DNA from 4 places in the Mesorhizobium sp. WSM4841 genome. Region 1 is predicted to be linked to each of the others. Evidence: riboswitches for the same ligand, from Rfam matches in the RefSeq annotation. Region 1 holds a riboswitch; each other region holds the start of a gene.
What was found. A riboswitch is a leader RNA that binds a small molecule or an ion and turns the genes downstream of it on or off. The one in region 1 is predicted to bind thiamine pyrophosphate.

Region 1 (7,042 bases):
CTCTCGCCGGCATGCTGGATGCAATTCAGGCTCGGCCTGGCCGCGAACTTGAAGACCTTTCACGCGGACAATCCGGATCTGCCGGGAATCGGCATGGAGAGATTGCGCCTTCAGCTTGACCCACGACTTCCGGCGCCGATGTTTGCAGCCGCTCTGCGAATGCTGGCGCGCGCCGGCAAGCTCGCCCTTGACGGCGCCTGGGTGCGGCTGCCCGGCCATGAGGTCCGTCTGACACCGCAGGACGAAACGCTGTGGCTGCAAATCGAGCGGCTCATCGGCGGCTCGACGCGATATCATCCGCCGAGGGTCCGCGATATAGCCGATATGTTGGCGAAGCCGGAAACGGAAATCCGCCGGATCCTGAAACTTACCGGCCGCATCGGGAGAGTATACGAAGTCGCCCATGATCATTTCTTCCTGCGCCCGGCATTGGCCGGGATTGTCGAAATCGTCGACGACCTGACGGCGGCCGAGCCGGGCGGGCGGTTTAACGCCGCCCAGTTTCGCGATCGTGCAGGCAGCGGGCGCAAGGTTGCCATCCAGATCCTTGAATTTCTCGATAGGCATGGCGTCACTTTGCGACGCGGCGACCTGCGGCTCGTCAACAGGCATCGACGGGATCTGTTTCGCTCACCGGCCGATAGTGAGCCGGCAATAGCGGAAGTTTCTGGAGGAGCATCGTCCCCGGTGGGGCGTCCGGACTTCAAATCCGGGAGGGGCCGCGAGCCGGTCCTTGGTGGGTTCGACTCCCACTCTCTTCCGCCACTCTCGCAAAGGCGCGATGACGGTGACAACCCGCTTTCTCGTTGAGCTCAAGACAGCGGCCGAGGCCGCCAAAGTCGCGGAAGGCCGTTTCCGACGGGAAGCTGCAGTCCGGATCGCGGCGCTCGAACAAGAGCGCGCCTTCGCCTTCAGGCGGCTCAATCTCATTCAGGCGATCGCCGAGGCCATGGCATCGGCCGACAGTGAGGAGATAGCCGTCGCCAGCGCCTTCGCCACGCTGCGCACGCGACTCGGCTGGAATTCCGACAGCGAAGCGCGCTCGGAGGTGATCGCGCGTTTCGGCCAGGTTGTGCTGGCGATATTCCGGGCGTCGGAGGAAGAGGAATCCGCCAATGACATTCCTGAGACCCTGGCGGGTTTCGAACATTGGTATGCCGAAACCCGTGGATCGCCCTTCTGGCTCCTGTTCGAGCGCCAGATGCAAGACACGCCCCGTGTCGACTTTTAAGAAGCGCAGGTCCATCCGGGCGCATTGTTGACGCTCAGGCGATCAGGACTGCGACCGTTTGGCTCCTCTCACCTTCTGAGATACAGCCATAGTGTCGTCGGCGCCAGGATGGCGGTCAGCGCCACCGGCGCGATCAGGGCGAGGACGACCTGACCGAGCGTCGCCCCGCCAGCCATCAGCCCGCGCAGCGCCGTCGTCATCAGCGACACTGGGTTGACTTCGACGATGGCCCGCAGCCAGTCCGGCATGGTGCCGGGGTCGACCATGATGTTTGAGGCGAAAACGAGCGGGAACAGGAAGGTAAAGCCGAGCGTCATCACCGTGGTTGGCGTGCGGATCAGCAGGCCGAGCACGATGAATACCCAGCCCATGCCGAACCCGATGGCGATCAGCATGGCGAAGGCGGCAAGCACGCCGAGGATGCCTGCCTCAGGCCGGTAGCCGAGGATCAGCCCGATGGTGAGAATGATCGAGGCGGCAATCAAATGGCGCAGGATGTCACCCACCATCAGGCCGGCGAACGGAGACAGCGACCAGATCGGCAGCGATCGGAAGCGGTCGAATAAGCCCTTGCCGAGGTCGGTCGACAAACCCATGCCCGAATAGACTGCGTTGAACACCACGGTCTGAACCAGGATGCCGGGTAAGAAGAATTGCAGGTACTCGCCAGGCGAACCGGCGAGCGCGCCGCCGAAGACGAAGGTGAAGAGCAGGGTGAACATGATCGGAGTCATCACCAGATCGAAGAGTTGCTCCGGCACATGCTTGAATTTCAGCACCGCGCGCCACCCGAAGACCAGCGCGTTGGAAAGGGCTGATGGGGTCCTAGGTCGGGCGACGCTTTGCAGCCGCTGCAGGGATGTCGTGTCGATCATGGCTTGTCACCTGCCTTCCGGCTTTCACCGAGGCCCGGCTGGCCCGTCAGCGCGAAGAAGACCTCCTCGAGGCTGGGTTGGCCCATGGAGAAATCCGACAGCTCGATGCCGGCGGCGACCAGATCGGCCAGCGCCTCATTGGCGGCCTTCGCTGTGCCGGCAAGGACGGAGAGCTCAGCGCCTTCGGCGCTGCGTTGGACAGGATGTTCCAGCCGGCGTTCCAGAATGGTCGCCGCTTGGTCCGCCCGTGCAACATCGGCGAGCGCGACATGGAGAAAGCCGGAGCCGGTGGCCGCCTTCAGTTCGCGGCTGGTACCCTCGGCGATCTTCCTGCCGTGGTCGATGACGGCGATACGCGCTGCAAGTTGATCGGCCTCTTCGAGATATTGCGTGGTGAGCAGGATGGTGACGCCGGCCTCGGCGAGGCCGCGGATCATGCCCCAGACATCCTTGCGGGCGTTCGGATCGAGGCCTGTAGTCGGCTCGTCGAGGAACAGCACGCCCGGCGTGACGACCAGCGAGGCGGCTATGTCGAGCCGCCTTCGCATGCCACCCGAATAATCCCTCACCTGCTTCGTCGCCGCTTCGGACAAGCCGAAAGCCGCGAGCAGGTCGTCCGAACGGGTTTTCGCGGCGCGACCGCGAAAACCCCAGAGTCGGGCGAGCAGGACGAGGTTCTCCCGGCCCGTCAAGTCCTCGTCGAGCGAAGCGAACTGCCCGGTCATCGCGATTGCCGCACGGACCGCATGCGGGGCCTGCACGAGATCGTGCCCCATCACGGTCGCAGAGCCGGCGTCGGGGCGCGACAGCGTCGCGAGCATGCGCATCAGCGTTGTCTTGCCGGCACCGTTCGGACCCAGGATGGCGAAAATCATGCCGCGCGGCACATCGAGATCGACACCATCGACGGCGCGCAGCTTGCCGAACGTCTTGACCAGGCCGCGGGCGGAAATGGCTGACTGGACAAAACCCTTGGAGGGCAGGCCCATAGGAGAAGTATCGTTCATGCAATCATCCGGCAGTCGCAAAATGAAAGGCCAGCTTCGGCGCGATGGGTGCGTCGTCAATTTCTCTGCAGGCGCACGAACTTACCGTCTGGCTTATCCTCGTGCCAGAGGCTCCGACGACGTACCACTACCTGGCCGCTGAGGCTGAAAGCCGGTCCGATCATATGTCGGACAGGTCTCTAATCATCTTGGGGTTTTCACTCGATCACGGCGCAGGCCTGACGATTTCCGGCATCACCGGCAGGCTGGCTTTTGTAGTCGTCCTGTCCGCCGTGGATCATCAATGCCTTGCCTCGTATCGCCGTTTCTCCACCATCCAGCTTGACCATGCCGTTGAAAGCCTGGGCACGCAAAACGCCGTCGGCGCCGACCCGCTGATTTGGCATATCGCCCGCGTGCGGGCCTTTTCCAGTGAGGTATCCATGTTCGGCATTCGTCGGATTGAAGTGCCCACCGGCCGAGTCATGGCCGGTCTGATGGTCGCACTTTCCGGTTTCATGAACATGGAACGCGACCCACTCGCCCGGAGGCAGTCCTGTTACCTCCAACGCTATCAGCACGCCCTGCGCCGTCTCGGTCAGCGTGGCCGTGCCATTCTTCTCGCCGGCCATGTTGACGAATTCGGCTTTCGCGGTCGCGGTGTCCTGAGCCGCTGCAGGCATCGCGACCGCCAGCGCCAACCCTGTTGTTGCAACCAATCTTCTCATCGACTCGGCCTCCGGTTGTCCAAGCAAGCCAAACAACAAAGGGGTCTCTTCGTTCCATTTGGCAATTGAGTTTTTTTGTCTCCCGCACAGCCGCCAGGGAAGCGACGCCGACAACCTGTTCGATGTGTCTTCAGTTTACACCAATTCGAAGAGTTGCGCGGTTTGCCAGCCTGCAAGCAGTATGATGAGAATACCAACGAGCCTGAGAAGCGTCTTTTCTGCGATTGACTTCACTACCCAACCGGCCATCGGCGCTGCGACTACGCCGCCAAGAATCAAGCCGGCGACAGAGAGTAGATTTTCCGTTGGCTCTCCTGCCTCCGCCCAATGGCCCGTTACTAATGCAAACAAGAAGGTCAGAGACACCGAGAGCGTGATGAGGAACTCGCTCGCATTTACCGTACCAATAACGTAGCGGGGCGTCCCGCCAAAACCGAGAAGGCCCGTCGTTACGATGGGTCCCCATCCACCACCCCCTGCGGCATCGAGAAATCCACCACCAAGTCCAAGCGGAGGTACCGCGCCTGCAGGGACCGGCTTACTCGGGATCCGCCGGAATGAACGGAACAGGAGCCAAGCTCCGACAAGCGCCAGATATGTGGTCACATATGGCTTCATGATCGCTCCCTCAAACGAGGTGAGCACATAAGCGCCGAGAACGCCGCCGAGAACACCAAATGGCATCAGCCGCCAGAAAAGCTTCCAGTCGATATTGCGGTGATAGAGGTGAGCCGAACCTGAGGCCGCAGTGGTAAACAGCTCCGCTGCGTGAACTGAAGCCGAAGCGTGTGCAGGAGACACGCCAAACCCCAGTAGGGTTGTCGAGCAAATCACGCCGTAGGCCATGCCGAGAGCCCCGTCGACAGCCTGAGCTACAAACCCTACGAGCGCAAAAAGGATAAATTCCTGCATTTGGCTCTCCAACAAAGCGCGGGTCGTAATTGGCGAAAGAGGAACCGCTGCCTACAACGGATGCAATTTATATCTTCATGCTTCCACAATTCACCAAACGCCTGGCATCGACAATGGCGACGAACGGGAAACTGTCCGCTCGATCGACGTCTTTCCCGATACCTTCAAAGTCATGTGGCTTCTCAGAATATCGAGAGCGATCTCGAACAGGATGCCGGGTTGTCACTCTTCCCTGTCCTGCGCCGCGCCTCCTCGACCTGAGGTTTCACGAGTCGGACGCAGGCTTGCAGCTCCACCCCATATCTGTTTAATTGCCGGCATCCACAGGGGTGCTCCGTATCGTCGGGGCTGAGAGCTGGGCTGCAAGCCCGTAAACCCTAGAGCTGATCTGGATAATACCAGCGGAGCGAGGCGGGCGATGTTTTCTGGCGCACAGATTTCTCTTTCTCCGACAACCGGCGATTTCGTCGGTGTCGTCATCTCCGCGCTCGATGCGCTCGACCCTTGTCGCGATCGGTTGCGCATAGGCACAGACGATATTTCGACGCTGCCGGTCGGCCCGCTCCAGGGCCATCTCACGATCGAGCTTACGGTTTCGGCCAACAGCCCGACCCTGCGCTGATCTTTTCGCACCAGACAAGTCTCGCATGTCTCAACCTTTCTCCGCCGCGCCGCGAATCGCAGCCTTGTTCGCCAAGGTCGGACCGGCCTTGCTATCGGTTGGCACGCTGGTTTTGGCTTGGGACCTCTATGCGCGCATCTCGGGCATCTCGCCCACCACGCTGCCCGCGCCGTCACGCGTTCTCGCCCAGGCCATCCGGCAGCGCCAGGCGCTGCTCGACAACACCGTGCCGACGATCAGCGCCACATTGGCGGGCTTCGCCTGCTCGCTGGCCGTTGCCTTCATCCTTTCGGTGCTGATCGACTTCTTCAACCCGCTGCGCCGTGCCCTGTTCCCGGTGTTCATCATCAGCCAGACCCTGCCGCTGGTGGCGATCGCCCCGCTGGTCGTTCTCTGGTTCGGCTTCGGGCTGACGCCGAAGATCACGCTGATCGCCCTCGTGACTTTCTTTCCCATGCTGGTCGCGCTTGTGCAGGGTTATGACTCGACGGATCGGGACATCTCGGCGCTTCTGAGTTCGATGGGCGCTTCCCGCATGCGCATTTTCCTGCTGGCCCGCTTGCCCTCCTCGCTGCCCTATTTCTTCGCCGGACTGCGCATCTCGATCACCTATGCCGTGGTGGGCGCCATCTTCGCAGAATATGCCGGTGCGGCCAAAGGGCTCGGCATCTACATGCTCAACGCCAAGAACAATTTCCGGCCCGATCTCGTGCTGGCGGCCGTGCTGGTCAGCGCCTTGCTCACGCTAGCCCTGTTTGCTGCTACGGTACTGATCCAGCGCGTCGTCATGCCATGGGAGCGGCTCGATGGCGCACGAAAATCATGAGCAGGCGGCTGGAGCTGCGCCAAGTCAGGAAGCGTTTTGGCGACATCGACGTGCTTGCCGACATCACCCTGCACATCGAGCCGGGCGAATTCGTTTCAATCCTCGGCCCCTCCGGAGCCGGCAAGTCCACGATCTTCAGCTTGCTGACGGGCGGTCTCGGAGGCCACGGCGGCGATGTCGACTTCGACGGGCGGCCACTGGCCGACACGCGCCGACCGTTTGCCTTCATGCCGCAGCACGACGCCCTGATGCCCTGGCGCACGGTTATCGACAACACCGCGCTCGGCCTGGAAGTGCAGGGCATGTCCCGCAAGGCGGCGCGCGACAGGGTGGCGCCGTTCTTCGGCGAATTCGGCCTTGCGGGCTTCGAGCATAAGTATCCGGCGCAGCTCTCGGGCGGAATGCGCCAGCGCGCCGCGCTGTTGCGCACCGTCGTGCAGGACCGCGCCATGCTGTTGCTCGACGAGCCGTTCGGCGCACTCGACGCCCTCACGCGCACCGGCATGCAGCGCTGGCTTCAGACGATGTGGGACCGACACCGCTGGACGGTCCTGCTGATCACCCACGACGTCCGCGAGGCGGTCTTCCTGTCCGACCGCATCTATGTGCTGAGCGCCCGCCCCGCCCGCGTGCTGCGCGAAATCATCATACCTCTTTCGCGCCCGCGCAAGGATCTTGCCTCGTCGGAAGCCAGCGCCATCGAAGCCGACATCCTCGATACCCTGCTCGATCCACAGCCCGCCCAAAGGACATGACCATGCTTTCCAGACGCCTCTTCATCGCTGCCGCATTGATCGCCGGGTTCGCACCCGTCACGTCCGTCTCCGCCCAGCAGACTGTCACCGTCGCGCTAGACTGGACG
Region 2 (7,042 bases), on a different contig from region 1:
GTCTATGCCGGCGAGGAAGGCGTCGCGGTCGCGCGTGCCGACGCCGGGCGCGCCGAACTGGCGGGCATGACGCTGCGCCAGATCGATGCGCTGCGGCGTGTTAGGATGCGTCGCCAGGAAGTCGAGGCTGGCGTCGGTGGCGCCGCTGATCGAGCGGAAATCGGTGTAGGCCGACATCGACTGCAGGAAGCGGCCGGCGGCAAAGGGATCGAAGCCCGCCTCGCCGATCGACTTGATGCCGATGCCATCGGCCTCAAGCTCCTGATTGCGCGAGAACTGGGCAAGCCGCAGCTTGCCGCGGATCAGTGCCGCCTTGGCGGTCGGGCTGTCGCCGAGCACGTCGGAGACGACCTTGGTTGCAAACCCCTCCTCAGCCTCGAGCTGCTGGCGCTGCAAGCCGTGGTTTGCAGTGACGTGGCCCATCTCATGCGCGATGACCGCGGCGAGCTCGGCCGAATCGTTGGCCAGCGCCAACAGGCCGCGCGTGATGTAGAGATAGCCGCCCGGCAGCGCGAAAGCATTGACGTTGGGCGAATTAAGGATGGTGATGCGGTAGGTCTGGCTTGGGTTGGCCGACACCACGGTCAGGCTGCCGACGACCTTGGCGACCATGCGCTCGAGCTTGGGATCGGAATACTCGCCGCCATAAGTGGCCAGGATGCGCGGATGCTGCGCCTTCGCCATTTCGGCGAGCTTGCTGTTGGCGGCGACATTGTCGACCGTGATCGGTTTGCTGGAAGGTTGGAAGCCGGATTCCTGAACGTCCGGCGGCGTGAACATCTGGCAGCTTGCCAGCGCCATGGCAAAGCCGGCCAGCGCGAGGAAGCGCGCCAGCGGTTTCCTTCTCACTCTGTCGGTGCCGGTCGGCAGAACAGCTTCCTTTCGGATCTCAGCACATGGCCCCGAAAATCGGGCATCGATTTTCAGAAAGGATCATGCGCACAATCAACTGCCACAGCGTCCTTCGCGCCCACGGGCACGCATGGCACTGTAGTGGCAAATCACAACCTATGCCGGACCAGTATCGGAGGACCTAGCCACACTACTTTGACCATGGCAAGCAAGCACCACATCGCCTGAAGCCGGTTTGGCCGTAAATTATGTCCGCTTCCGGGCAACATCTCGTGATTCCGCGCCAAACGGACCTGCACCGATATAGCGCCGGAAGGCCTCCGGTCCAGCCTTGGTAAAAAAATCGGCGACAGTCCCGGTTGCGGCAACCGTGCCATTGTCCAGGAACACCATGTCCTGGCCGATACGGTGGGCATCCTCCGGCTGATGCGTGACGAACAGCACCGTCATGCGCCGCTCCGCGTGGACGCCGGCTACCAGATCGAGCATGTCGTCGCGCAAGGCCGGTCCGAGCGAGGCGAACGGTTCGTCGAGCAAGAGCACCGGCCGGTCGCGCACCAGGACGCGGGCGAGCGCGACGCGCTGCCGCTCGCCACCGGAGAGTTCGCGCGGCAGGCGCTGTTGCTTGCCGGCAAGGCCGACGCGCTTGAGCGCCGCGGCGATTGCAGCGTGGTCGGTATCGGTCAGCCTGAGCGACGGCGAGCGGCCAAGGCCGACATTTCGTTCGACCGAAAGATGGGCAAAGAGATTGTTTTCCTGGAACACCATCGACACTGGCCGCGCCGACGGCGGTTTGGCGCCGACATCGGCTCCGCCGATCAGCACGCGGCCCGATCGCGGCGTCTCAAAGCCGGCCACCAGATTGAGCAGCGTCGATTTTCCCGAGCCGCTCGGCCCCATTATGGCGGTGATCTTCGAGGCGGCGAATTCGACATCGAATAAAAATGGCGCTTCGCGATAGCTGAACGAGACCTTTTCCAGCCGCACAGCCGTACCGCTTTCCGCGCTGTTGAGCATCATGATTTTTCTCCCCGCCCCAGCCAGTCAGCGGCCAGGACAAGCGCAAGACAAACCAGGCCGAGCAGCAACGCCAGGCCTGCCGCGTCCATCGTGCGGTAGCTGCCCATGCGCGCCAGCAAGAGGTAAGGCAGTGTCTGCAGGGAGTCGCTGCCGAACAGGGCAATGACGCCGAGATCGCCGAGCGACAAAGCCATGGCGAACGCGAAACCGGTGGCGAGCGGCCGCCGCAGCGACGGCCAGTCGACCAGCCGGAACCGGTTCCAGCCCGAAATGCCAAGCAGCAGACAGAGCCGTTCGTGGCGTTCGCTCGCCGCATCATAGCCGGGGCGAATGGCGCGGATGGCAAACGGCATCGCCATCACCGCATTGACGGCGACGACCATGACAGGGGCGATGGCAAAGACGTCGCTGACGGTCCGCAGGAGCAGGAACCAGCCGGCGCCGATGACGATGGGCGGCACGACGAGGACGAAGCCGGCGCCGGTATCGGTGGCGTATTCGAGCAGCGTCCTGGCGCCGACGCGACGCCTTAAGGCCAGCGCCCGTCGTGCCATAACGAGCGACAGCGACAGCGCCACTGAAAGCAGCGCCGCCAGCAGGGCGAGCACGGCGCTGGTCAGCGTCGCCTGCCGCACCGCGCTCTCGCCCGCCAGCCGACCGAGATCGGCGCCAAGGCCTGACGTCACCATGGCAGCCATCGGCCCGGCGACGAACAGCAATGCGAGAGCGATCAATGCTGTATTCAGCACGGTCTCGGCCGGGCCGGCCGAAAGATAGCGGCGCGGTGCCACCGGCAGGTTGGCGTCGCCGACGATGTTGGCGCCAAGCCGCATCAATGCCAGCACCACGACGAAGGTCAGCGCGATCTGCAGCAGTGTCAGCGTCACCGCGCGGGCAGGATCGAAATCGAAACGCAGTGCCTGGTAGATGGCGACCTCCAATGTCGTCGCACGCGGCCCGCCGCCCAGCGTGAGCACGATGGTAAAGGATGTGATGCAGAGCATGAAGACAAGCCCGGCGACGCCCGGCAGCGCCGCACGCAGCGTCGGCCATTCAATCAGCCGGAAGGCGGGTCTGGCGCCCATGCCGAGCTGGCTCGCCAACCGCCACTGGTCGGCCGGCACTGTCGTCAGCGCTTCAAGGAACAGCCGCGTGGCCAGCGGCAGATTGAAGAAGACATGGGCGATGAGGATGCCGGACAGGCCGTATATGCCCGGCCAGCCCTGACCGGCAATCGCGGTGAGCACGCCGGCGAAATAGCCGGCACGGCCATAGAGAGCCAGAATGCCGAGTGCGGCGACGATGGCCGGCAGCGCAAGCGGCACGGCGAAGAGCTGCAGGATCAGGCCGCGACCAAAGAAGCGCGGGTGCCGCGACAGCGCCCGCGCAACGAACAGCGCCGGCACGACGGAAAGCAGTGTCGACAGCAAAGCCTGCCACAGCGTGAAACGGGCGACGCGGAAGAGGTAGGAATCGAAGGCCGACATGGCGCCGGACGGGTCGCGGGCGCCTTCGACGATGAGCCCGGCGAACGCTCCGCCGATCAGCAGCGCAACAGCGGCAAGCGCGATGGTGCCGGCGGTGACGCGGGGATCGGCAGGATATCCGGTATGCATGCCGCCCTGCCTAATTCAACGATCGTCGAAGCAGAAAATATGGCTGAGGTCGAGTTCCCGGGCGCCGTAGAGTAATCATCTTTCAATCACAAGCTACTTGCTCATCACCGACAGCCATTCGTCGACCCAGGCCTTGCGATTGGCGGCGACCTCTTCCGGGCTGAAAAGCAAAGTCTTGGTCGGCTTGACGAGCTTGTCGAAAGCCGGATTGAGCGGCTTCTCGGTCTTGCCGGCCGGGAACATCCAGTTGGTCTCGGGAATGACATCCTGGAATTTCGGTCCGGTCATGAAAGTCAGGAACTGTTTCGCCAATGGGTTCTTCGCGCCTGACGTGGTGATGCCGGCAACCTCGATCTGCAGATACGCGCCCTCCTCGAAGGACGCCGCCTGATAGCGTTCGGTGTTTTCGGCGACCATGTGATAGGCCGGCGACGTGGTATAGGACAGCACCATCGGCGCCTCGCCCTTGGTGAACAGGCCATAGGCCTCGCTCCAGCCCGGCGTCACGGTGAGCACCTTTGCCCTAAGCTTGGCCCAGGCTTCCGGCGCCTTGTCGCCATAAACCGACCTCACCCACAACAACAAGCCGAGACCGGGCGTCGAGGTGCGCGGATCCTGGATGACGATCTTCTCATCGGCATTGCCCTCGACCAATTCCTTCAGGCTCTTCGGCGGCGTCTTCAGCTTTTCGGTGTCGTAGACGACGGCGAAATAGCCATAGTCGAACGGCACGAAAACATCGTCGCTCCAGCCGCCCGGCACATTGACATCGATGACGGCACCATGCGGCGAAAACAGGCCGGTGGCCTTGGCTTCCGCAGTCAGATTGGTGTCGAGGCCGAGCACGATGTCGGCCTTGGTCGCGGCCCCTTCCAGCTTGACGCGGTTGAGCAGGGCGACGCCGTCGGCGACCGCGACGAATTCGAGAGTACAGCCGCATTCGGCCTCGAAGGCCTTCTTCACCGCGGGGCCTGGACCCCAGTCGGCGGTGAAGCTCTCATAGGTATAGACGGTGAGTTTTTCCTGCGCGGATGCCGGCCCGATGCCGGCGGGAACAGTCGCCGCAAGCAGCACTGCCGAAACTAGAGTGTATAAAAACGTGCGCATCGGCGCCTCCTTCGTTCGCGTTGAAAGGAATTGAGGCGTCGGGCTGTCCGAAACGTCTAATCCCTCCGCCGGTACAAACCGGATCAGGTTCAGCGGGTTGGCATGGTCGCCTCTCAGCTGGTTCGCGAAGATCGCGTCCAGCACCCCGTTAGAGCGTTTCGACACATAGGCCCGGCCTGGTTGCGGCGCAAGCGGAAGTTTGCCGGGCATCTGGAACGCGGCCTTCCGTTTGGCAAGCAGGGCTGGTAAGGGCCACGCATATGAGCAAATTCACCATCCTGCTTGGCGGCGATCTAATCCGCACGCCGCTGCTCGACCGCCAGGTCGAAGGCTCCCGTGTCATCGCCGCCGACGCCGGCATGAGCCATGCCCGGACGCTGAACCTGACGCCGGAACTCTGGGTCGGCGACTTCGATTCGGTGCCGGCGGACTTGCCGGACGAGCTGGCCGCCGTGGCCCGCCAGGTGTTTCCGGCAGAAAAGGACAAGACCGACGGCGAACTGGCTATCGCCGCCGCGCTCGAACGCGGCGCGACCAGTCTCGTGCTCGCCGGCGCGTTCGGCGGCAAGCGCACCGACCACGCCTTCCTGCACCTGGCGCTCAGTGTCCGACTGGCCGAGGCAGGGACGGAGGTGCTTTTGACCAGCGGCGCACAGGAAGGCACTCCCTTGCTTCGCGGAAAGGCCGGCTTCGACTACGCCGATGGCACGCTGTTTTCGATTCTCGGCTTTTCCGACCTTACCGGCCTGACCGTGACCGGCGCCAAATGGCCGCTGAACCATATCGAGATGGCGTTCGGTTCGTCGCTGACCATTTCCAACGAGGTCAAGGGCCGGCTGGAAATTGCGCTGAGCAGTGGCCGCGCGCTGTTGCTCGCCCACCCATTCCCCTTACCTGGAAGCTGACATGGCGCCGCCACTTCTCAATCTCGACGGCATAAAACTGACCTTCGGTGGCACGCCGCTGCTCGACGGGGCGGAACTGACGGCGTCGGCGGGCGACAAGATCGCTTTGGTCGGCCGCAACGGCTCGGGCAAATCGACGTTGCTCAAGATCGCTGCGGGATTGATAGAGCCGCAGGACGGCGAGGTGTTCCGCCAGCCCTCGGCGACAGTGCGCTACCTGCCGCAAATGCCCGACTTGGATGGTTTCGCCAGCGTCCGCGCCTATGTCGAGGCGGGGCTCGGACCCGCCGACGATCCCTACCGCGCCACCTATCTGATGGAGCATCTCGGCCTGTCCGGCGACGAGCGGCCGAACGATCTCTCCGGCGGCGAGGCGCGCCGTGCCGCCCTTGCCCGCGTCATGGCGCCGGAGCCCGACATTCTCCTCCTCGATGAGCCGACCAACCATCTCGACCTGTCGGTCATCGAATGGCTGGAGGAGGAGCTGGCCCGCACCTCTTCGGCGCTGATCGTCATCTCGCATGACCGCCGCTTCCTCGAGCGCGTGTCGCGCGCCACCGTCTGGCTCGATCGCGGCCAGACCCGCAGGCTGGACAAGGGCTTTGGCCATTTCGAGGAATGGCGCGACACCGTTCTGGAAGAAGAAGAACGCGAGCAGCACAAGCTTGGCCGCCAGATCGTGCGCGAGGAGCACTGGCTGCGCTACGGCGTGACTGCAAGGCGCAAGCGCAACATGCGCCGGCTCGGCGAACTGCAGACCATGCGCCAGCGCTTTCGTGGCCATCGCGGCGCCGAGGGTGCGGCGACCATGGTGGCCAGCGACGCCGCCGAATCCGGCAAGCTGGTGATCGAGGCCAAGACCATCGAGAAGAGCTTTGGCGACCTCACTGTGGTCAAGGGCTTCTCGACCCGCATCCAGCGCGGCGACCGCGTCGGCCTGGTCGGCCCGAACGGTGCCGGCAAGACGACACTGCTGAAGATGCTGACCGGCGAATTGAAGCCGGACTCAGGCACGGTGCGGCTCGGCACCAATCTGGAGATCGCCACGCTCGACCAGAAACGCGACGCGGTCGATCCGCAAGAGACACTGGCGCAATACCTCACCGACGGGCGCGGCGAGAACCTCGTCATCAATGGCGAGCAGCGCCACGTCGTCTCCTACATGAAGGATTTCCTGTTCAAACCGGAACAGGCGCGCACGCCGGTGCGCGAGCTTTCGGGCGGCGAGCGGGCGCGGCTGCTGCTCGCCCGCGTGTTGGCGCGGCCGGCGAACCTGCTGGTGCTCGATGAGCCGACCAACGACCTCGACATGGAGACGCTGGAATTGCTGCAGGAACTGGTCGCCGGTTTTGCCGGTACGGTGATCCTGGTCAGCCACGACCGCGATTTCCTCGACCGCACCGTGACCAGCCTGATCGCGCCGGACGGCGGCGGCCGCTGGATCGAATATGCCGGCGGCTATTCCGACATGCTGGCGCAGCGCGGCGGCACCAGGCTGGACGACCGCAAGGCACGGCCAAAGGCCGAGACCAGCGAAGTGGT
Region 3 (7,042 bases), on a different contig from region 1:
TTTCTACTGATTCAGCGTCTAGGGGATTTGCCATGAGATACTCCGCTCGCGGTTTGTGCGCGTGTTCAGCATCAAGGGCTATGACATTAGAGTCAATCAGCCGACGATTTGGCAGATCCATTTCTTTGAGCTCCCTTGTTGTGTCGGCTATAGCTGCGGAGAGATCGACATCGCTCCAGATGGAACGGCCCCGTTTTTGATAATTGCGCTTTTGTTTGACCTGCACAGTGAAAGGTCGGGGCTGCCGCCTCATAGTTTCTTCCTTGTTAGAACGAATTGCACAGGAGGTCGCGGCTGACGATGACTGAACAACTGGCGCCTCCTCTGTTGCGCCGAGCTATATGGATGAGATAGCCCGAGAGCAAGCGGCACTTGCGGTGTGCATTGACAAATGCTCGTTCGAGCCACGTCGCTGGCTGGTCGCAGCTTTGTTTTCATATCGATGCGTTTGCAGAGCTGGAACAGCTGCTCGCGCGTCGCAACACCATCGAGCACGTTTTGAAGGGTGGATCTGAAGGCATGGCGGTTTCTGCTGGGCGCACGCCAACGCCGCGCGGAATATTCTCCGCGATGGCTCGATCAGATGGTTGCGAGCTTGTCAGCGAATCTAACGCGGGGGTGCATGCAACGACACATCATCGACACAGTCGGCTAGTCGGAGCGTCTGATCGACGTGGCCGGCAAGGCGGTCATGCTGTCGTGACGCAAGTGGGCGTCGACGGTCAGGTTTTCACTTAGCGTTTCAATTGAATTCGGAAATGAAAGTCCCCCTAGCTCCAGTTGGATAGGCTTCGCCGTAAGTTATGATCGTGTCGTCCCAGTGAAGGTCGCAATCGTTCCTGATTGCGACCTTCCCTAGCCAGCTCCGGCCAATCATTGCGCGAGGATATGCAATACAGGTCGAGGCGTTGTCGGCGTTTCGGCGGGTAAGATGGGATAGGCGACCTCCGGTACCTTTCCGGTCAGCGAATTAAGGAAGGCAACGAGCAGGTCGACTTCTTTTTCCGTCAATTCTTGGCCGAGCTGGGTAGTCCCCATAATGGCGACGGCCTGTTTCAGATCCCAAACCTTGCCCGAATGAAAGTATGGCGCGGTGAGTGCTACGTTGCGCAACGGCGCCACGCGAAAAACATAGGAATCGTCGGCTTCATGGGTGACGGCAAATCGGCCTTTGTCGTTTTCCGGCAGGACATCGGTGCTGGGCTTTTCAACGAGGCCGAATGGGTAATAGCCCTCCCCACCTACGTTGATACCGCCGTGGCAGGACGAGCAGCCTTTGTCCATGAAAAGCGCCAGGCCCTGTTTCTGTTCGGAAGTCATGGCGGCGTCATCGCCGTTGAGGAAGGCATCGAAGGGCGCCGGCGTGACCAGTGTCGCCTCAAAGGCTTCGATTGCCCTGGCGACGTTTTCGAAGGTGACGCGATCGGCTTCACCCGGGAAAGCTGAATTGAACCACTCGACATATTGCGGCATCGACTTGAGCGTAGCGATGAGTTGACCTGGTGTGTTGGCCATTTCGACAGCGGCTTGGATCGGTGCCTTGGCCTGAGCCTTCAGGTCATCCGCACGACCATCCCAGAACTGCGCGATGTTGAAGACAGCGTTCAGTACCGTCGGCGCGTTACGCGGTCCCTTCTGCCAACCATGGCCGATCGAGCTTTCATGATTATCGTCGCCCCCGGTGGCCAAGTTGTGGCACGAATTGCACGACAAGACGCCTGACGCCGAGACGCGTGGATCGAAGAACATTGCCTTGCCCAGGGCTATCTTCTCCGGTGTGATCGGGTTGTTGGCGACTGTCGGCGTGATGGATGGTAGAGCCTTGAAGGTGGCCCGTGCCGTTTCTCTGAGGTATACGGGGATCGTTTGCGCAGCAAAAGCGATGGCCGGCAACGCGACAGCCACCGTAGTGAATAGGATTTTCACAAGTGATCTCCCTGCGTTTTGCACGGAAGCCATTGTTGATATGCGGTTCGTGAACGCCTTGCGCTACAGGCGGCAATCCTCTTTGCATAGAATTGGTTCTGACGCGGACCTGACATATTGTCTTCCTTCGTTGCCTTGCGCCCGATGTCACCCACAAATGAACGCCAGTCGAAATCTCCTGTCGCCTCTCGAGAGGCATCAAAAGTCGTGCCAACTGAGCAGAAGGAACCTCCGGGGGATTTTCTACTATTATTCAATAAGTTGAACGAATTCGCAGCAAAGCGCAGCCGTACTCCGGTGTCGCGGATCTGACAAACCCAACAGTCTGGCTGAAACAGAGAGATGTTGGTCCCTCAGCGCTTTGTCCGATGGGCACCCGGCCTCCTGCATTGGCCGGAGGGGACCACACGGTATTAACGTTCAAGATGAACGCCGCCGGCAAGCATCCCTGGACAGTCCCCGCTGATACTTTGACGCTAGTCCGCGCGCTGGTGCGCCTAATGCCCGACCTCCAGATCGCGCGGCTCCTCAATCGCGCCAGTAAGCCGACGGCGCGTTGAAGCGGCCGCGCAATCATCGATGTGAGCGTCATGACGGCGCTGCGCACGGTGTCGTCGAGTTGTGGCCACTGGACCAATCCTCGTAAAGCGAGCCAAGGTTCTTGATCTAAACGGCGGCGGCCGCCATATTAGCGTAGCGCCTCTCACACGTTCGAGAGTGATCGCGTTTTTGGATGCCGCCCGCTCGGGCTGTTTGGGCATCCTATTTCAACATCGGCGGCCGCTTGTTTCGAGTTATCGAGTGGCCGATCTCTGCATTTGGAGGCAAAATGACCGCAACGCCTTTCGCGCTGCCCGAGGCAGTGCTTACCGCAATCTCAAACGGAAAACCCGTAATTCAGGCATATCGGGAACATCTTGGCTATTCGACCGAGGACATTGCCGTGACCAGCGGTCTGACAGTCGAGGAGGTCGGGCTGATCGAATCTGGCTATCGTTTCGACAAGGGCTATCGCGATCGGATCGCTCGGGCGCTTGGCTTGGCTGAGAGTGTCTTCGATGAAATCTCGGCCATCCCGAACGCTGCCTGACGTCGGCCTCTGAAGATTACCCGCCGCCTGCCAGGTCGGATCAGAATCCTACGGGTATATCAATACCCTTACGGCGGCGGGGCCGGTGTCAGAATTCTTATTTCTACGGAATCGATTCGCTCTGCGGAAGATCGGCCTCATGGCGGGCGACACGGATGTAACCTTGGCCCGCACGAGAGGCCAGATCTGTGGATAGAGAGAACCGGCTAGCCGCGTTGACGGGTCGCTAGGAAGCCAACAAGACCTTGGGAACAGACCCAAAGGAGGCCAAGCGAAAATACGCAGAGGTTGGCTGCCGAATTTGAGCGCGAGCCGGTTCACACGCCGCTTAGAGAATGGAAACGATCCGGGACGTGGCGCGCCGGCGCCCATTATGAACGAGCATAAGTCGCGGACTATCACCGACCGAGAGGCGCATCACTTTGCCAAAGCCGTCCACGATGAATGGATCACAAAGTTCCGAGAGAATCCGAGCGAACAGCTGCACTGGCACACCGGCCGCTACGAGGGCATGTGGACAAAATATTCCCTACCCGATGGTGGTGCCGAACTACGCGGCGCAACGATCAGCGCTTGCGAAGTCGAGCGGCTTAGACGAAAGGTTTCGGCGAAACCGCCCGAGGCCATCAGGGAAGGTTCGTCACGATGAAAGCGATCCCTTGCCCGTTCTGCACAAGCTGCGAGGTTAGGCCATATGAGACGGACGAGGCGCGCGTTGCAGATCTCGACGTGCTGGTGCTAAGCCCCAAGCCGCCCTCAAGCGAAATGACGACAGATTGGGCCGTGTTCGACACCTGCATCGAGGCGGCCCAGGATAAGCCGCAGATGGCGCTCAAGCTCGTCGTCTTCGACGATGATGATTTTGCTTATGCCAAAGACGCCGCGGCGCGCTACCCACACTTACCCGTCTATCTGCAACCCGGCAATCACACGCCGCCGCGTCCCGGCGACGAAGACGCGTTCATCGACATGGTCGGAGTGATGAAGCGCATGGAATGGCTGGTCGAAAAGGTGACCCGCGACAGGTGGTGGCAGGCGCGTGTACTGCCGCAGCTTCATGTTCTGCTTTGGGGAAACAAACGGGGCGTCTAGCCGAAGGGGAAGGATTTGCCGACGACGAGCAAGACAGACATCTATAGCAATCTCACCCAACTGGGCGGCAGCAGCGTCGTTCCGGAAAGCCCCGAAAACACCGTGCTGGAAAAGGCACCGAATCCGCATGAGGGCTCGCCTTATTGGGGGCGCTTCACCGCTCCTCTGGGGCGTGACTTGCTCTCGATACTAGCATGCTTTTCCGCTGGGTTTGTTTGGTCGCCGATCACCGCTACGGGACGAATGCGCTTGACAAAATAGTGACGGGCCGTTCAATTCGATGCATTCACCAGGGGAGTCCCGGCAAGGGGCTGAGATACTGCTGGCTTTCGCGGCGCAGTGACCCGTTGAACCTGATCCAGTTCATACTGGCGTAGGGACGGTGCAAGCGCTTTGCGGGAGTTTACGCCCGAGGTCCTGTTTCGACAGGTCGACAGAAGCGTCTTTTCATCCTTCCGGCACAGAACTGGGTCTCCAATGCATGAGCAAAGGAGCCTCACGATGAATGCCCTCACCCCCGCCGTGTCGACGGGACCACTGCCCGCCTCGCGGAAAATCCACAAGCCCGGTGCCATCCACCCGCAGATCAGGGTGCCGATGCGCGAAATCTCCGTCCATCCGACAGCTGGGGAGCCGCCTGTCACCGTCTACGATCCATCAGGCCCCTATACCGACCCGACTGTCGAAACCAGCATCGAAAAAGGCCTTACCCGGCTTCGCCGTGAATGGATTGCGGCGCGCGGCGATGTCGAGGCCTATGACGGCCGCCATGTCCGGCCGGAAGACAACGGATTCGTGACTGGCGAGCGGCAGACGCCGGAATTTCCCATTCGCCACCGACCGCTCAGGGCCAAGGCAGGCGAGGCGGTGACACAGCTTGCCTATGCTCGCGCCGGCATCATCACGCCCGAAATGGAGTTCGTCGCCATCCGCGAGAACCTCGGCCGCGAGATCCTGCACGGCAAACTGCAGCGCGACGGCGAGGCCTTCGGCGCCGCAATTCCCGATTTCGTCACACCGGAATTCGTGCGCGAGGAGGTAGCGCGCGGACGCGCGATCATTCCTGCCAACATCAATCATCCCGAGAGCGAGCCGATGATCATCGGTCGCAATTTCCTGGTGAAGATCAATGCCAATATCGGCAATTCGGCGGTCACCTCCTCGATGGCCGAGGAGGTCGAAAAAATGGTCTGGGCGATCCGCTGGGGCGCCGATACGGTGATGGATCTGTCGACCGGCCGCAACATCCACAACATCCGCGACTGGATCGTTCGCAACGCACCGGTGCCGATCGGCACGGTACCGCTCTATCAGGCGCTCGAAAAGGTCGGTGGCATCGCCGAAGACCTGACCTGGGAGGTATACCGCGACACGCTGATCGAACAGGCCGAACAAGGCGTCGACTATTTCACCATCCACGCGGGCGTGCGGCTGCAGTACATCCCGCTGACGGTTGACCGGGTCACGGGTATCGTCTCGCGCGGCGGGTCGATCATGGCCAAATGGTGCCTCCACCATCACCGGGAGAGCTTCCTTTACGAGCATTTCGCGGAAATCTGCGACATCTGCCGAGCCTATGACGTGTCCTTTTCGCTCGGCGACGGGCTTCGTCCGGGCTCGATCGCTGATGCCAACGACGCGGCGCAATTCGCAGAGCTGGAGACGCTCGGCGAGCTGACGAAGATCGCCTGGGCAAAGGACTGCCAGGTGATGATCGAGGGGCCTGGCCACGTGCCGATGCACAAGATCAAGGAGAACATGGACAAGCAACTCGCCGTCTGCGGCGAGGCGCCATTCTATACGCTTGGACCGCTGACGACCGACATCGCGCCGGGCTACGACCACATCACCTCAGGCATCGGCGCCGCGATGATCGGCTGGTTCGGCACCGCCATGCTCTGCTACGTCACACCGAAGGAACATCTCGGCCTTCCCGATCGCAACGACGTCAAGATTGGCGTGATCACCTACAAGATCGCGGCGCATGCCGCCGACCTGGCGAAGGGGCATCCGGCGGCGAAAGTCAGGGATGACGCCCTTTCCCGCGCGCGCTTCGAGTTCCGCTGGGAGGACCAGTTCAACCTGTCGCTCGACCCCGAAACCGCGCGCTCCTTCCACGACCAGACCTTGCCCAAGGAGGCGCACAAGCTGGCGCATTTCTGCTCGATGTGCGGGCCGAAATTCTGCTCGATGCGCATCTCCCATGACATTCGTGCCGAAGCGCAGAAGGAGGGCATGGCGGCGATGGCGGCGAAATACCGCGAGGGCGGCGATCTCTACGTGCCGGCGGACGAGACCAGCGCACCGCTCTTGCCACAGGCGTGTGAGCCATCATGAGGGTCCTGGTCAAAGGGGCCGGCGTCGCCGGCCTCACCGCGGCCTTCGAACTCGCCATCCGCGGCGCGGCGGTGACGGTTGCCGAGACGAGGCTTAGCCTCGGCGGCAATGCGTCGTGGTTCGCCGGCGGCATGCTGGCGCCGTGGTGCGAGCGTGAAAGCGCCGAGCAGCCGGTGTCTGACCTCGGACGCAACGCCGCCGACTGGTGGGATGCGGTAACGCCAGGCCAGGTGACGCGGGCCGGAACACTGATCGTGGCCGCGCCGCGCGATGTGGGCGAACTCGAGCGGTTCGCCAGCCGCACCTCGGGTCATCGGCGTGTCGATGAAAATGCAATCGCGTTGCTGGAGCCCGACCTTGCCGGCCGCTTCCGCAGCGGATTGCTGTCCCCCGACGAAGCGCATCTCGACCCGCGCCGGGCGATAACGGCACTTCATGACAAGCTCGCGGCCATGGGCGTCGAATTCCGCTTCGAAGCAGACGCCCCGACTGTTTCCGGTTTCGATCGCCAGATCGACTGCACGGGAATGGCTGCGGTCGACGACAGGCTACGCGGCGTTCGTGGAGAGATGCTCATCCTGCACATGCCCGATGTCT
Region 4 (7,042 bases), on a different contig from region 1:
GGCTCAAAAAGCGCGGCCATGCCGTCGATGTCTCCCGCCCACTGCCGGGAGATCAGCAGGCGCTCCAAATCCTGGGGATCACGCGCCGGTTCACGGCCTGGTTCATCAGTCATGGCGAGACTGCTCCGACGCTCGGTACCAAGCGTTCGATCCTGCGCCAAGTTTCGTTGGAAGACGAGCCGCCGAAGCTCCGCCATGCTGATCGCCAGGTGGAGCACCCTGGCGATCATCCTCCTCAGCCGACATCGCGGGCCGCAACGCGCCCATTCGGCGGCGCCGGCGCGGCGCCGATGGCTGCTGCTGTCGTTGAGGAAGTCGGCGATCCTTGCCGCCGACTTCGCCGAGGCGAAGGTGAGCAGCCGATCGTGATGGACCACGGGCTCGCCGGTCTCGTTGTCCCAGATCTCGAACCGGCAGCTTGGGTTCGGCATGGCTTCGAAACGGTTCTTCACTTCGATGGTCCCGGTGATCGTCGGACCCAGGTTCCGCGACCCCGGCTTACGGATGGCTTACGGGCGCGCTCGCGCGGGTCGCCCTCGGCTAGCTGACTTTCGGCGCGAGGCGCTGCGCGACATGGTCGGCGATCGCCAGGCTTGACGTCAGACCGGGACTCTCGATGCCGAACAGATTGACCAGGCCCTCCACGCCATGCACCGCCGCATCCTGGATGACGAAGTCGGCATTGGCTTCGCCGGGACCGGAGAGCTTCGGCCGGATGCCGCTATAGGCCGGCTGCAGGCTGCTATCGGCCAGGTCCGGCCAGTATTTGCGGATCTCGTCGTAGAAGCGCTCGCCACGCGTTGGATCGACGCGATAGTCGAGTTGATCCGTCCATTCGACGTCAGGCCCGAAGCGGACGACGCCGTCGAGGTCGAGCGTCAGATGGACGCCGAGCCCGCCGGGTTCGGGCACGGGATAGACCAGCCGCGAGAATGGCGCCCGGCCGGTGACCGAAAAATAATTGCCCTTGGCATAGCGAAGATCTGGCACGAATTGCGGGTCGAGCCCGTCAAGCGAGCCGGCAAGTGCCGTGGCGCCAAGCCCGGCGGCGTTGATGAAGCGCGCGGTGGCGATTTCAAAGCGCTCGCCGCTTGTGCCGTCGACCGTGTCGAGCGCGATGCGCCCGCCCTCGATGCGGCCGCAGACGATGCGGGTGTTGAGGCTGAGCGCCGCCCCGTGCTCCTCGGCGTCGCCCAGCAGCGCAAGCATCAGGGCATGGCTGTCGATGATGCCGGTGGCGGGAGACAACAGGGCCGCCGTGCACCGCAGCTTGGGCTCCAGCCTGCGCGCCTCTGCAGCGGTCAAGGGCGTCAAATCGCCCGCACCGCAAGCAGAGGCGTTGGCCAGGATGGAAGCGAGCACCGGCTCCTGTTCGATATTCGTGGCGACGATGAGCTTGCCGCAGCGCGCATGCGGCACCGCCCGCTCCTGGCAATAACGGTAGAGCCTTTCGCGACCTGCCACGCAGAGCCGGGCCTTCAGCGATCCGGCCGGATAGTAGATGCCGGCATGGATGACCTCGGAATTGCGCGAACTGGTCCCGGTGCCGATGGCGTTCTCGGCCTCGAGGATCAGGGTATCCATGCCACGCCGCGCCATCTCTCGCGCGATCGCGAGGCCAATGACGCCGGCGCCGGCGACGATGCAGTCGACATGGTCCACGATCAGGCCACCTCAGCCTTGTTGTTGTGCCTGCTGGTGACCCGTTCGGGGATCAAGTCTTGGCGACGCGCACCGCCGGCTTGGCGCAGGTTCTCGCGTTCCAGGGCCTCGAAGCTGAAATTCTGCATGTCTTCCGTCCATCCGCCAGCCCTTCCGAAAGGGGCTTGACACCCTTACAAGAAACGGATGCACCAGGCAGCATTAATCGAGAGGCCGATGCGCGCCGAACGGCGGCAGGACGCACGTCCCGGCATGCAGGACAGGAGCCATCATGGACGCTCGACCGAATTCTCCCGAAGCCCGCGACATCAGCTACCACATGCACGGCTACACCAATGCCCGCAAGCATGAGGAAGCAGGGCCACTCGTCATCGAGAAGGGCGACGGCATCTATGTCGAGGATCTCGCCGGCAACCGTTATATCGAGGCGATGGCCGGGCTTTGGAGCGTCGCGGTCGGCTTTTCGGAGAAGCGGCTGGTCGATGCGGCGGTGCGCCAGATGTCCAAGCTGCCTTACTATCACGACTTCGGCTCCAAATCGCATTCGCCGCTGATCGATCTCGCCGAGAAGCTGGTGCAGATGGCGCCAGTGCCGATGAGCAAGGCGTATTTCACCAATTCCGGCTCCGAGGCCAACGACACGGCCATGAAGATGATCTGGTACCGGTCGAATGCGCTCGGCCAGCCGGCACGCAAGAAGATCATCAGCCGCATTCGCGGCTATCACGGCGTCACCATTGCCTCTGCAAGCCTGACCGGGCTGCCCAACAACCACAATTCCTTCGACCTGCCGATCGCCAATGTGCTGCACACCTCGACGCCGCACCACTGGCGCGAGGCGCTGTCAGGCGAGAGCGAAGCAGAGTTTTCGAGCCGGCTTGCCGACGATTTGGAAAAGCTGATCCTGGCCGAAGGACCGGAAACCATCGCCGCCTTCTTCGGCGAACCGATCATGGGCGCCGGCGGCGTCATCGTGCCGCCGGCCGGCTATTGGGAGAAGATCCAGGCGGTGCTGTCGAAATACGACATCCTGCTCGTCGCCGACGAGGTCATCTGCGGCTTTGGTCGAACCGGCGAGATGTTCGGTTCGCAGACCTTCGGCATCAGGCCTGACATCATGGTTCTGTCGAAGCAGATTTCTTCGTCCTACCTGCCAATCTCGGCCTTGCTGATCAACGAAAAGGTTTTCGAGCCGATTGCCGACGAAAGCAATCGCATCGGCACCTTCGGCCACGGCTTCACCGGCGGCGGCCATCCCGTTGCGGCGGCAGTCGCGTTCGAGAACCTGAAGCTGATCGAGGAGCGCGACCTTGTCGGCAACGCGCGCACGGTCGGCGCGCATATGCAGAAGCGGCTGCGCAAGCTCGAATCGCACGCGCTTGTCGGCGAGGTGCGCGGCGTCGGCCTGATCGCGGCGGTCGAACTGGTCGGCGACAAGGCGAACAAGACGCCGTGGGAGACGGCCGGCGCGCTGGGCGGGCTCGTCAACGGTTTCATGCAGCAGAACGGCGTGATCTCGCGCAACATGGGCGACGCGCTGGCTTTCTGCCCGCCGCTGATCATCACCGAGCCACAGGTCGATGAGATGATCGACGCGTTCGAAAGATCGCTTGAAGCCGCGGTCAGGCAGGTCGGATTACCGAGCTGATCAGGTCATCCGAAGGCAGAGGCTGAATGGGTAAGGTCGGGCTTGCGAACCCTGAACAAAAAACCCGCCTCGGCGGCGGGTCGTTGGCGCAAATCAGCACCATGGCCAAATCAGTAGCATAAATGCCGTCACCGGGCAATCGATCGCGCGCTCGGGTAGTGGGTCAGTTTGAAATTCGCTGACGCCAATGGTCGCTTAATATGCCTATCAGCGCCATTGCTGCGACAAGCGCTGGTAGGAATCCGAATGCGAAGCCGACCAGCAGGTCTTCACCGTCATAAGTGCCAGGATATTTTAAACTAAAATCACCACAAGGTCCGATGCCTAGGACCAAAGTGAAGTGAAGAACTTCGCGATTAAAGTAGATCAACCACACTGCCGAGAACACCACCGCGTAGCCTGCGACGCGACTGAGAACAGATATTTGTCTGGAACCTCCTCTCAGTATTCGTACGAAGTTAACGCTGACGAGAACAACGCACACGAGAAGGAACGGCGAGCTTAGCACAGCTCCTGTGGTGAAAGGACCGTTGGCACCCTGAGTGCACGTGCCGGTGTATCCCAATGCCTGTAGTCCAAATGCAACCAAGAGCATTGATAGAGCTATGCTTGACACGCCGCGCCTCGAAACTAAGTTGGCATGCTTTTTGTAAGGACCACGAATCATTGGCTTTTCGGCTTCCTTGGCTTCGATCAACGCAACGATGTCAGCAATCTCCCAAAGCTTGCCAGTCACACCAGCAGCCATCGCCGGGGTCATGCGCAACGTGGCATGGATGCGCACGAAATTGTAGTACATGAAATGAAGCGCGACGGCGTTGGCGTTAGCCTCGACCTTCTTTGAGAAGCCGTTGGACAGCCGAGTTCAGCCCCTAATTTCAAACTGACCCACTACCCGCGCTCGCGATGACCATACTTGAACATCGTTTGCGCCGGTGCTACGTCGCCCATATCGACAGGGGCGCTCCGTATTGCCGGGGCTGAGATGGAAGGTGCCAAGCCCTCGGTCCCTCAAGCTGATCTGGGTAATGCCAGCGGAGCGAGGCGACCGTGTTTTCAGGTGCACAGATTTCCCTGTATCCGATGTGCGACGATTTCGTCGGCGTCATCCTCAAAGCTATTTCGGCGATGGATTCCTATCGGCCGAATTTCCGCATCGAGACCGACGACATCTCGACGCTGATCGTCGGCCCGCCGGAACAGCTTTTCCCGGCCATGCGCGATCTGTTCGCCTCGGCGGCGGCAAGTGGCGCCCACTGCGTGTTGTCGGCGACGGTGTCGCGCGGCTGCCCCGGCGAGCCCGACGATCCGATCTGCACACCGATTTCCGGCAGCAGTCACGAGCTCTCCCTGGCCCAGCGCATCGGCGCGGCGCGGTCGCATGTCGACGGTGCGAAAAAGCTCGGCCAAGAGGTCGCCGCGCAGTTCTCGCTCTATCCGCTCGGCGAGGGCCATCACATGGACGAGATCTACGGCTGCATCGACTTTCTCAAGACTTCGGGCGTCTTCGACAGGTCGAAGAATTTCTGCACCAAGCTGAGAGGCGACACCGGACCGGTGTTCGCGACGCTATCGGAAGCCTTCCTTCGCTTTGGCGCGCCGCAAGGCCATGTCGCGCTCGACTTTACCGTGTCGGCGAACAGCCCGAGCCCTTGTTAGTCTTGGCTGTCAACGGGTTGCAGCGAAATCGGAAACGGCATCCGGAACGACTACCAGCTTGCCGACAAAGTCCTTGGCGATGAAATCCGCTTGGGCGCGGTGGAAATCGGAGAGCCTGTAGACGCCGCCGACCAGCGGCCGGATTTTCTTCTCCTCGATGTAGCGGACGATACGGCTGAAATCGTGCCGCGTGCCCTGGCTCGAACCATGCAGCTGCAATTGCTTGAGATACATGGTGCGCAGATCGAGCTGCACGACCGGGCCGGCAATCGCGCCCGCGGTGGTGTAGCGGCCTTCGGGCCGAAGGATGCGCAAGAGGTCATTGAAGATCGCACCGCCGACCAGGTCGGCGACCACGTCGATCGGCTGGCCGTCGGTCGCGTCGTTCACGGCAGCAGGCAGATCGGCAACGCCACGGGTGATCACCGCCTCGGCGCCGATGTCGAGCACCGCCTGTTCCTTACCCTTGCCGACGACGGCATAGGGGATGGCGCCGCGCGCCCGCGCCAATTGCACGATGCCGGAGCCGACGCCGCCGGAGGCGCCGGTGACCAGCACGCGCTCGCCGGCCTTCAATGCGGCGCGTTCCAGCATTTGTTCGCCAGTGAGATAGGCGCAGCAAAACGTGGCGAGTTCGATATCAGTCAGGTCAGTGGCGACGACATGGGCATTCTCGGCCGGCACGGCCTGGTACTCGGCATAGCCGCCGTCACGGCCGTGGCCCATATAGTCGATGTCGGCGAGTGAATCGTCGTTGCGGTTGTAGATCGAGAAATCGACCATCACCCGTTCGCCGATGCGGGCCGAAGAAACACCGTCGCCGACAGCAACGATGTTGCCGACGGTGTCGGTGCCCTGGATGCGCGGGAAAGTCAGCGTGTTGCCCTGACGCCGCCAGGTCGACACGGCGGCGGCATCTTCCTCCGTGCCGTAGGCGCCCTGTCGCACCCAGACATCGGTGTTGTTCATGCCGCAAGCGGTGACCTTGACCAGCACCTCGCCCGGGGCGGGCGAGGGCACTTTCACGTCGGTGCGATAGACAAGCTTTTCCGGTCCGCCGTGACCGGTCAGTAGCACGGCGGCCATGGTGACGGGGAGGGGTTTGGTCATGGCATTCATGTCGGTTCTTCAGAGGTTCGCAAACACGCTCTTCACCGCATCCGCCGTCTTGGAGACGACGATGTCAGCCTCTTCGCGGGTGAGGCACAGCGGCGGCGCAAAGCCGAGAATGTCGCCCTGCGGCATGGCGCGGCCGATGACACCACGCTCGCCAAGGGCTGTCGCGACCTGCGGCCCGATCTTTTGCGAGGCGTCGAAGAACACGCGATCATCTCTGTCGGCGACGAACTCGACCGCCGCCAGCATGCCGTCACCGCGCACCTCGCCGACATTCTTGTGGCCGCCGACGGCTTTCGCCAGCTCGGCGCGGAAATAGGCGCCGGTTTCGCCGGCATTGGTCACCAGGTCCATCTCGTCGATCAGTTCCAGGTTGGCGACGCCGGCGGCAACGCAGATCGGATGCGCCGAATAGGTCCAGCCGTGGCCGATGCTGCCGAGCTTGTCGGAACCCTGCACCAGCACCTGCCAGACCTTGTCCGAGACGATGACGCCCGACAGCGGCGCATAGGCTGAGGTCAGGCCCTTGGCGATGGTGATCAGGTCGGGCTTGATGCCGTAATGGTCGGAGCCGAACATCGTGCCCAGCCGGCCAAAGCCGGTGACCACTTCGTCGGCCACCAGCAGCACGTCGTACTTCTGCAGCACCGCCTGGATCTTTTCCCAGTAGAGGGCAGGCGGCGGCACGATGCCGCCGGTGCCGAGGATCGGCTCGCCGATGAAGGCGGCGACCGTGTCCGGGCCCTCAGCCAGGATCATCTCCTCCAGCTTGTCGGCGCAGTGTTGGGAAAACTGTTCCTCGCTCATCGAGCGGTCGGCGCGGCGGAAATAGTAGGGCGCTTCGGTGTGCAGGATCGGCGCACGCGGCAGGTCGAAGGCGTTGTGGAACAGGTCCAGCCCGGTCAGCGACCCCGTCATGACGCCGGAGCCGTGATAGCCGCGCCAGCGCGAGATGAT

Region 2: another riboswitch for thiamine pyrophosphate. It lies ahead of thiB (thiamine ABC transporter substrate binding subunit); the one in region 1 lies ahead of AC0L14_RS10935 (YkoF family thiamine/hydroxymethylpyrimidine-binding protein).
Region 3: another riboswitch for thiamine pyrophosphate. It lies ahead of thiC (phosphomethylpyrimidine synthase ThiC); the one in region 1 lies ahead of AC0L14_RS10935 (YkoF family thiamine/hydroxymethylpyrimidine-binding protein).
Region 4: another riboswitch for thiamine pyrophosphate. It lies ahead of AC0L14_RS12885 (YkoF family thiamine/hydroxymethylpyrimidine-binding protein); the one in region 1 lies ahead of AC0L14_RS10935 (YkoF family thiamine/hydroxymethylpyrimidine-binding protein).

What each region holds. Positions count from the first base shown of each region.
Region 1 is NZ_JBVVQC010000007.1:141,149-148,190, reverse strand. It holds partial or broken gene selB (selenocysteine-specific translation elongation factor) at 1-543, shown strand, start outside; tRNA gene AC0L14_RS10965 (tRNA-Sec) at 670-765, shown strand; gene AC0L14_RS10960 (hypothetical protein) at 782-1,231, shown strand; gene AC0L14_RS10955 (ABC transporter permease) at 1,300-2,106, opposite strand; gene AC0L14_RS10950 (ATP-binding cassette domain-containing protein) at 2,103-3,113, opposite strand; gene AC0L14_RS10945 (superoxide dismutase family protein) at 3,311-3,820, opposite strand; gene AC0L14_RS10940 (sulfite exporter TauE/SafE family protein) at 3,956-4,732, opposite strand; TPP riboswitch at 5,048-5,160, shown strand; partial or broken gene AC0L14_RS10935 (YkoF family thiamine/hydroxymethylpyrimidine-binding protein) at 5,151-5,294, shown strand; gene AC0L14_RS10930 (ABC transporter permease) at 5,380-6,180, shown strand; gene AC0L14_RS10925 (ABC transporter ATP-binding protein) at 6,177-6,935, shown strand; gene AC0L14_RS10920 (ABC transporter substrate-binding protein) at 6,932-7,042, shown strand, end outside.
Region 2 is NZ_JBVVQC010000009.1:189,408-196,449, forward strand. It holds gene AC0L14_RS13915 (M48 family metalloprotease) at 1-801, opposite strand, end outside; gene thiQ (thiamine ABC transporter ATP-binding protein) at 1,099-1,869, opposite strand; gene thiP (thiamine/thiamine pyrophosphate ABC transporter permease) at 1,869-3,488, opposite strand; gene thiB (thiamine ABC transporter substrate binding subunit) at 3,582-4,595, opposite strand; TPP riboswitch at 4,639-4,753, opposite strand; gene AC0L14_RS13935 (thiamine diphosphokinase) at 4,856-5,500, shown strand; gene AC0L14_RS13940 (ABC-F family ATP-binding cassette domain-containing protein) at 5,502-7,042, shown strand, end outside.
Region 3 is NZ_JBVVQC010000040.1:9,464-16,505, reverse strand. It holds gene AC0L14_RS30770 (transposase) at 1-253, opposite strand, end outside; gene AC0L14_RS30765 (cytochrome-c peroxidase) at 874-1,959, opposite strand; gene AC0L14_RS30760 (transcriptional regulator) at 2,756-3,016, shown strand; gene AC0L14_RS30755 (hypothetical protein) at 3,390-3,665, shown strand; partial or broken gene AC0L14_RS30750 (7-carboxy-7-deazaguanine synthase QueE) at 3,734-4,108, shown strand; TPP riboswitch at 4,390-4,506, shown strand; gene thiC (phosphomethylpyrimidine synthase ThiC) at 4,610-6,445, shown strand; gene thiO (glycine oxidase ThiO) at 6,442-7,042, shown strand, end outside.
Region 4 is NZ_JBVVQC010000008.1:238,987-246,028, forward strand. It holds gene AC0L14_RS12860 (YybH family protein) at 1-452, opposite strand, end outside; gene AC0L14_RS12865 (NAD(P)/FAD-dependent oxidoreductase) at 541-1,662, opposite strand; gene AC0L14_RS12870 (hypothetical protein) at 1,665-1,790, opposite strand; gene AC0L14_RS12875 (aspartate aminotransferase family protein) at 1,934-3,310, shown strand; partial or broken gene AC0L14_RS12880 (IS1 family transposase) at 3,954-4,175, opposite strand; TPP riboswitch at 4,258-4,370, shown strand; gene AC0L14_RS12885 (YkoF family thiamine/hydroxymethylpyrimidine-binding protein) at 4,361-4,969, shown strand; gene AC0L14_RS12890 (alcohol dehydrogenase family protein) at 4,979-6,088, opposite strand; gene AC0L14_RS12895 (aminotransferase) at 6,098-7,042, opposite strand, start outside.